DNA from 2 places in the Pseudomonas sp. SCB32 genome. Region 1 is predicted to be linked to the other one. Evidence: riboswitches for the same ligand, from Rfam matches in the RefSeq annotation. Region 1 holds a riboswitch; the other holds the start of a gene.

Evidence for each region. A riboswitch is a leader RNA that binds a small molecule or an ion and turns the genes downstream of it on or off. The one in region 1 is predicted to bind cobalamin.
Region 2: another riboswitch for cobalamin. It lies ahead of cobW (cobalamin biosynthesis protein CobW); the one in region 1 lies ahead of btuB (TonB-dependent vitamin B12 receptor).

Annotation. Positions count from the first base shown of each region.
Region 1 is NZ_CP045118.1:1,640,954-1,644,349, forward strand. Features, by position in the region: gene GA645_RS07695 (MlaE family lipid ABC transporter permease subunit) at 1-950, opposite strand, end outside; cobalamin riboswitch at 1,081-1,308, shown strand; gene btuB (TonB-dependent vitamin B12 receptor) at 1,421-3,265, shown strand; gene cobO (cob(I)yrinic acid a,c-diamide adenosyltransferase) at 3,280-3,396, shown strand, end outside.
Region 2 is NZ_CP045118.1:719,263-722,658, forward strand. Features, by position in the region: gene cobN (cobaltochelatase subunit CobN) at 1-850, opposite strand, end outside; gene cobW (cobalamin biosynthesis protein CobW) at 912-1,964, opposite strand; cobalamin riboswitch at 2,197-2,392, opposite strand; cobalamin riboswitch at 2,464-2,679, shown strand; gene GA645_RS03475 (CbtB-domain containing protein) at 2,783-2,971, shown strand; gene GA645_RS03480 (CbtA family protein) at 3,087-3,396, shown strand, end outside.

The DNA of each region.
Region 1 (3,396 bases):
TGCTGCACGGCGATGTCGTTCTGCAGCATGTAGAGGAACATGCGTGGCGAGATATCCAGTGCCAGGGCGCAGACCACGCCGCCGCCGAAGATGCCGGACATCATCGCCAGGAAGGTCAGCAGCGGCAAGGTCAACAGCAGCGCGAGCACGCGTGGCAGCACCAGCAGCTCCACCGGGTCCATGCCCTGGGCCTGGATAGCGTCGATCTCCTGGTTGGCCTTCATCGAACCGATCTGCGCGGTGAAGGCGCTGGCGGTGCGGCCGGCCAGGAGGATGGCGGTGAGCAGTACGCCGAACTCGCGGAGGAAGGCGAAGCCGACCAGGTCGACGGTGTAGATCGCCGCGCCGAACTTCCTCAGCACGGTGGCGCCGAGGAAGGCCACTACCGCACCGACCATGAAGGTGAGCAGGGCGACGATGGGCACGGCGTCCAGGCCGGTCTGCTCGATGTGCGCGGTCAGCGAGGTGAGGCGCCAGCGGCGTGGACGCACCAGCGTGCGCGCCAGGGTCTGCAGGGTCAGGCCGATGAAGCCGAGCCCGCCGACGACATGACCGCGGAAGGCCAGGGTGGCGATGCCGATGCGTTCGAGGACATCGATGATGGCATTGCCGGGTGGCGGTTTCTGTTCGTCCAGCCGGCACTGGGTGATGGCGCTGCCCACGGTGCGCAGCAGCGCCAGGCGCTCGGCGGGCAGGTTGCGGGTGATCTGTTCGAGCTGGCCCATGCGCGCGCCGCCGATGACGTCGGCGAGCAGCGCCGCGCCGGCGGTGTCGAGAGCGCCGAGGTTACTGAAGTCCAGTTCGGCGGGTTGGCCGCCAAGGCGTACGTCGGCGACCTGGGATTCCAGGGTGCTGAAATGCGCCAGCGTCCAGTCGCCGCTGACGTGCATCAGCGGAGGGCTGGCGCGGGGATCGAGCTGGAGCTGGCCGGGCTGTGCAGTCGTTGTCATGCCTCGCATTCTAGCGAGTTTCTGTGGTGCCTCCACTTGACTTGTATATATCGTTTTAGCCGCTCTGGGGCGGGCGTTGGCGCTGGATGCGACAGCCTGTTCAATTGACGCCCCAGGCCGCGAGCCACTAAGCTGCGCGCCTGCTTCAGGTGCCCCCGGCGCAAGTCGGGGGTGAAACAGGGAAGCCGGTGAATTCGGACCTCGTGGGTCCGACCATTCCGGCGCTGCCCCCGCAACGGTAAGCGAGCATCGAGCCGCATTTCGCCACTGTGCCATTGGCATGGGAAGGCGCGGTTTCAGGAGCCTTTCACGGCCCCACTCGCAAGCCCGGAGACCGGCCTGTTGCAAGCCATGGCACGCGGGAGGCGTTGTCGATCGCTCCGTCCGGCCTATGCTGCCGGGGCGTTCCCGTCCTCCGCCTGCCCTTTCGGGTCAGAGCCGCGCGGGTGAGAGCGGCGGAGTGAGTTCACGTGAAGCAGTTCTTCAATTGGCCGACGGCGCTGGCGCTGGGCGGCTTCTCCTGTTTGGGCCTGGCGGCCGACGAAACGCCGCTGGCGCTCGACGATCAAGTGGTGACCGCCACGCGCACCGAGCAGCGCGCCGGGCAGAGCCTTGCCTCGGTCAGTGTGCTGGATCGCGAAGACATCGAACGCGCCCAGGCGCAGTCGGTGCCCGACCTGTTGCGGCGTCTGCCGGGTATCTCCCTGAGCAGCAACGGCGGGCCCGGCAAGGCCACCAACCTTTATCTGCGCGGCAGCGAATCCGACCATGTGCTGGTGCTGATCGACGGCGTCAAGGCCGGCTCGGTGTCTTCCGGTGGCGCATCGTTGCAGGACCTGCCGGTGGAACTGATCGAGCGCATCGAGGTGGTGCGCGGGCCGCGCTCCAGCCTGTATGGCTCCGAGGCCATCGGCGGGGTGATCCAGATATTCACCCGCCAGGCCGTGGAGCAGGGCTTCAAGCCCTGGGCCTACGCCGGCGCGGGCAGCCAGAGCACCTATGAAGGCAGCGCCGGGGCCTCGGCCGGCAATGGGCGCGGCTGGTTCGCCCTGGGTGTGTCCAGCCTGGATACCGCCGGCATCGATGCCAAGGCCAACGGCGCCAGCGGCCATGAGCCGGACAGCGACGGTTACCGCAATCTCTCGGGCTCCCTGCGTGCCGGCTACCGTTTCGACAACGGCCTGGAGCTGGACGGCAGCCTGTTGCAGACCGATTCGCACAACGACTTCGATCAGGTGAACAGCCGTCGCACCCAGGGCTTCGACGCCTACAACGATGGCGTGCAGCGAGTGATCGGTGGCCGCGCGCGCTTCGCCCCGCTGGAGCCCTGGCGGGTGACCCTGTCCGCCGGGCGCAGCGAGGACAACTCCGACGCCTATCAGGACGGCGCCTTCTACTCGCGCTTCGACAGCCGTCGTGACACCGCGTCCTGGCAGAACGACCTGGACCTTGCCCCCGGCCAGACTCTGACCCTGGGCTACGACTGGCAGCAGGACGAGCTGGGCAGCTCCACCGACTACGCGGTGACCTCCCGCGACAACCGCGGCACCTTCGCCCAGTACCTGGGCAGTGCGGGTCGCCACGATTGGCAGCTGAGCCTGCGCCACGATGACAACCAGCAGTTCGGCAGCCGCAACACCGGCAACCTCGCCTGGGGCTATGCGCTGACCGACGCGGTGCGTACCTTCGCCAGCTACGGCACGGCCTTCAAGGCGCCGACCTTCAACGAACTCTATTACCCCGGCTACGGCAACCCCGACCTGGACGCGGAAACCTCGCGCAGTGTGGAGCTCGGCCTGGACGGCCATCACGGCTGGGGGCACTGGGCGGTGAACCTGTATCGCACGATGATCGACGACCTGATCGCCTACGACTCGGCATTACGCGCCCCGGGCAACATCGACCAGGCGCGCATCCGCGGCGTCGAGCTGCAACTGGGCAGTCAGTGGCAGGACTGGGTGTGGAACGCCAACGCCAGCCTGCTCGACCCGGAAAGCCGCGCCAGCGGCAGCCGTGGCAATGACCTGCCGCGCCGCGCCCGGCAACTGTTCAACCTGGACCTCGACCGGCGCTTCGACGCGCTGAGCCTGGGGGCCAGCCTGCACGCCGAGGGGCATCGCTACGATGACCTGGCCAACCGCAATCGTCTGGGCGGCTTCGCCACCCTGGACCTGCGCGGCGAATATGCGTTGAGCCCGGAGTGGCGCCTGCAAGCGCGCCTGAGCAACCTGTTCGACGCCGACTACCAGACCACCCTGGGCTATGAGCAGCCCGGCCGCGCCGTACTCTTCGGCGTGCGCTACCAGGCCCTTTGAGAGGAGAGAGACCGATGAGTGAATCCCTGGAAAAGGACGAACGCCACCGTTCGCGCATGCAGCGCAAGAAATCCGTGGTCGACGAGAAGATCGCCCAGGCCCAGGGTGAGCGTGGTGTATTCCTGGTTCAC
Region 2 (3,396 bases), 920 kb from region 1:
CGCGCTTGAATGGCCGGTCTTGCGGCGCTTCCGGATTCGACTGGGCGAAGCCGGTGGCGTTGATGATCAGCTCGGCGTCGGCGCTATCGAGCAGGGCTTCCACCGCGTCCAGGCAGGCGATTTCCTTGAGGCTGGCCACAGCGATGGGCAGCGGGTTGATGCCATGGGCACGCAGGCGTTCGCAGAAGGTGTCGATGAAGCCGGTGTTCGCCGCTTGCAGGTGCGTGCGGTAGAACAGCAGCGCGGCGACGGGGCACTCGGGGGCCCAGTCGGCCTGCCAGCGAGCGAGGTCGCAGCTGCCGAGCTGGGGGTGATAGAGCGCCACTCGGGGCAGTGTCCGAGGTTCGCTCCAGGCGTAGTCGCGTTGCAGATGGCGGTTGGCAAGACAGGCGAAGAACTGCCGGGCGTTGTCCATGCCACCCTGACGCAGGTACTGCCAGAGGCGCTCGGTATCCTGCGGCGGGACGCTGCAGAGGGCGGTGAGTTCGGGGTCGGGCTTGTCGTCGCCAGGCACCGCGATCAGCGTGGCGCCACGCTCGGCCAGCGCCGCCAGCTGCTCCATGCCGTAGCGCCAGTAACCGACGCCGCCGTGCACCGAGATCAGGATGACCTTGGCGTGCTGCAGCACCTCGTCGACGTAGAGGTCTACCGAGGCGTGGTTCTGCAGCTGCATGGGGTTGGCCAGGCGCAGGCTCGGGTAATTCTCCGGCAGCTCGCGGGCGGCCTCGGCGAGCAGCGCCAGGTGCGAATCGCCGCTGCAGAGGATCACCAGCTCGGCGGGTGTCTGGGCCAGGTGGGCGATGCCGTCGTCGGGGACGAAGCCGCCGGGTTGGGTGCGCAGCAGGTGCATGGGCGTGCTCGGTAGATTGCTCTTGTAGGAGCGAGCAAGCTCGCTCCTACGAAAAGCTGTGTTACGCCAGGGCGGTACGCAGCTCGTTGGCGATGGTGGCCTGGTCCAGTTCCTGGCCGATTACCACCAGGCGGGTACCGCGGGTTTCGTCGCTGCGCCAGGCCCGGTCGAAGTGTTTGTCGAAGCGCTTGCCGACGCCCTGTACCAGCAGGCGCATGGGCTTGCCGGGGATGGCGACGAAGCCCTTGATGCGCAGCACGGCGTGGCGCTCGACCAGCGCGTTCAGCGCATCGAGCAGGGCGCGCTCTTCCACCTCCGGCAGGTCGACGTGGAAGGAGTCGAACTCGTCATGGTCGTGCTCTTCATGACCTTCGTGGTCGTGATGAGTCGGGCGGCTGTCGATGTGCAGCTCGGCCTCGGCGTTCAGGCCCAGCAGCACCGAGAGCGGCAGCTGGCCGGAATTGGCTTCGACGATTTTCACCGCCGGCGGCAGCTCCTCGGCGACTTCGGCGCGCACTCGGGCCAGTGCCTCGGCATCCAGCAGGTCGGCCTTGTTCAGTACTACCAGGTCGGCGCTGGCCAGCTGGTCTTCGAAGAGTTCGTGCAGCGGCGATTCGTGGTCCAGGTTCGGGTCCTGCTTGCGCTGCTCGTCCACCTGCTCGGGATGGGCGGCGAAGGTGCCGGCGGCCACGGCCGGGCTGTCGACCACGGTGATCACCGCATCCACCGTGCAGGCGTTGCGGATTTCCGGCCACTGGAAGGCCTGCACCAGCGGCTTGGGCAGGGCCAGGCCGGAGGTCTCGATGAGGATCTGGTCGAGGTCGCCACGGCGCGCCACCAGCTCGCGCATTACCGGGAAGAATTCTTCCTGCACGGTGCAGCACAGGCAGCCGTTGGCCAGTTCGAAGACGCGGCCGACCGCTTCTTCTTCGCTGCAACCGATGGAGCACTGCTTGAGGATTTCGCCGTCGATGCCCAACTCACCGAACTCGTTGACGATCACCGCGATGCGGCGGCCTTCGGCGTTGTCGAGCATATGGCGGAGCAGGGTGGTCTTTCCGGCGCCGAGGAAGCCGGTGACGATGGTGACGGGGAGTTTGGCCAGGGTTTTCATGCGCGCCTCGCAAGCGAAAGTTTGAAGGCGGATGAAGGGCGCGCGCGCGGGTTCGCCGCGCAACGAAGGTCGCCACCGGATCACCCCGCCCGGTTGTCTGTTGATAACCAACCGGTTCCGGATCTCGCGAGCTAGAGCAGAACAAGGCAAAAATCGGGGCGGGAGCGGAGTTTACGTCAGTAAATGAGCATCCCGAGCCGGTTTTTAACGCAGTTATGCCGACGCGCAGCAGATCGAAAACCAGTCACGAGGCAGGTCTCCTGGCTCACAGCCCTTGATTGTCCTTTCGCCTTCCCGCCGTCGTCGGCAGTGGCTCGTGAAAGGACAGGCTGTTCACAGTTGCGGGGGCAGCCGTGGCGCATCCGAAGATTTCCACGTTCCCTCTTAGCTCCGGCCAGCGCCGGAGAACCTCGAAGGGCAGAAGGCTACGCAGCGATGGCGAGGCGGTCAATCGCCGGGGATCGGTTGCCGCGCGGTTGACGCTCGCGGGGCTTCGTGGTCAGCTAGCGCGGTTTCAGGTGTCTCGCGCCGTCGTGTGCGAGGTGAAACGGGAAGCCGGTGCGTCCGCAAGGACCAGTCCGGCGCTGCCCCCGCAACGGTAAGCGATTGAAGGGTCATCGGTAGCCACTGTGCTCGCGCATGGGAAGGCTGACCCGCCCGGCCGCATCGGCCGACATCGCAAGCCCGGAGACCGGCCTGGAATCCTTCGTTTTGGCAAACCCGCGGTGGGCGGGCGCAGGCCGTGGCGCAGCCGATTCCGGCGCGTTCGAATGCGTTCAACCTCTGCGTTCTCTACTCAAGTTTCAGAGGGAACGTTCATGTCCAGCAGCATCCTGGCGCAACAGGCGTCGAGCACTTCCATCCCCCTTTCCAAGCGCATCAGCCTGGCCGTCGGCGCCAGCCTGCTCGGTGCGCTGCTGGTGTACTTCGCCGGTTTCTCGCACCTGGAGGCGGTGCACAACGCCGCGCATGACACTCGCCATAGCGCGGGCTTCCCCTGCCATTGATGTGTACCGGCTGCGTGTAGACGCGGCTGAGTCGAGGCGTCCCTGACTGCTCGTTCGAAGCGGTCACGGGAATGCTTTGCCTGCCACACGCGGCCCGGGAAATCGGAGAACTGCAATGATCAAACGTATCGCCCAGACCGCCGGTTTCGCCGGCCTGATCGCGGCGTTGGTGCTGACCCTGGTCCAGCTGTTGTGGGTGTCCCCGCTGATTCTCAAGGCGGAAACCTACGAGAAAGCCGAGCCGGCCGCCACGCTGGTCGAGGAGCACAGCCACGAACACGCCGATGGCGCCGCCGCCGGCCATCACCACGACCAAGAAGCCTGGGAGCCGGAAGACGGCTGGCAGCGCATCCTCTCCACCACCGGCGGCAACCTGGTGGTCGCAGTGGGCTTCGCGCTGATGCTGGCCGGCCTGTTCACCCTGC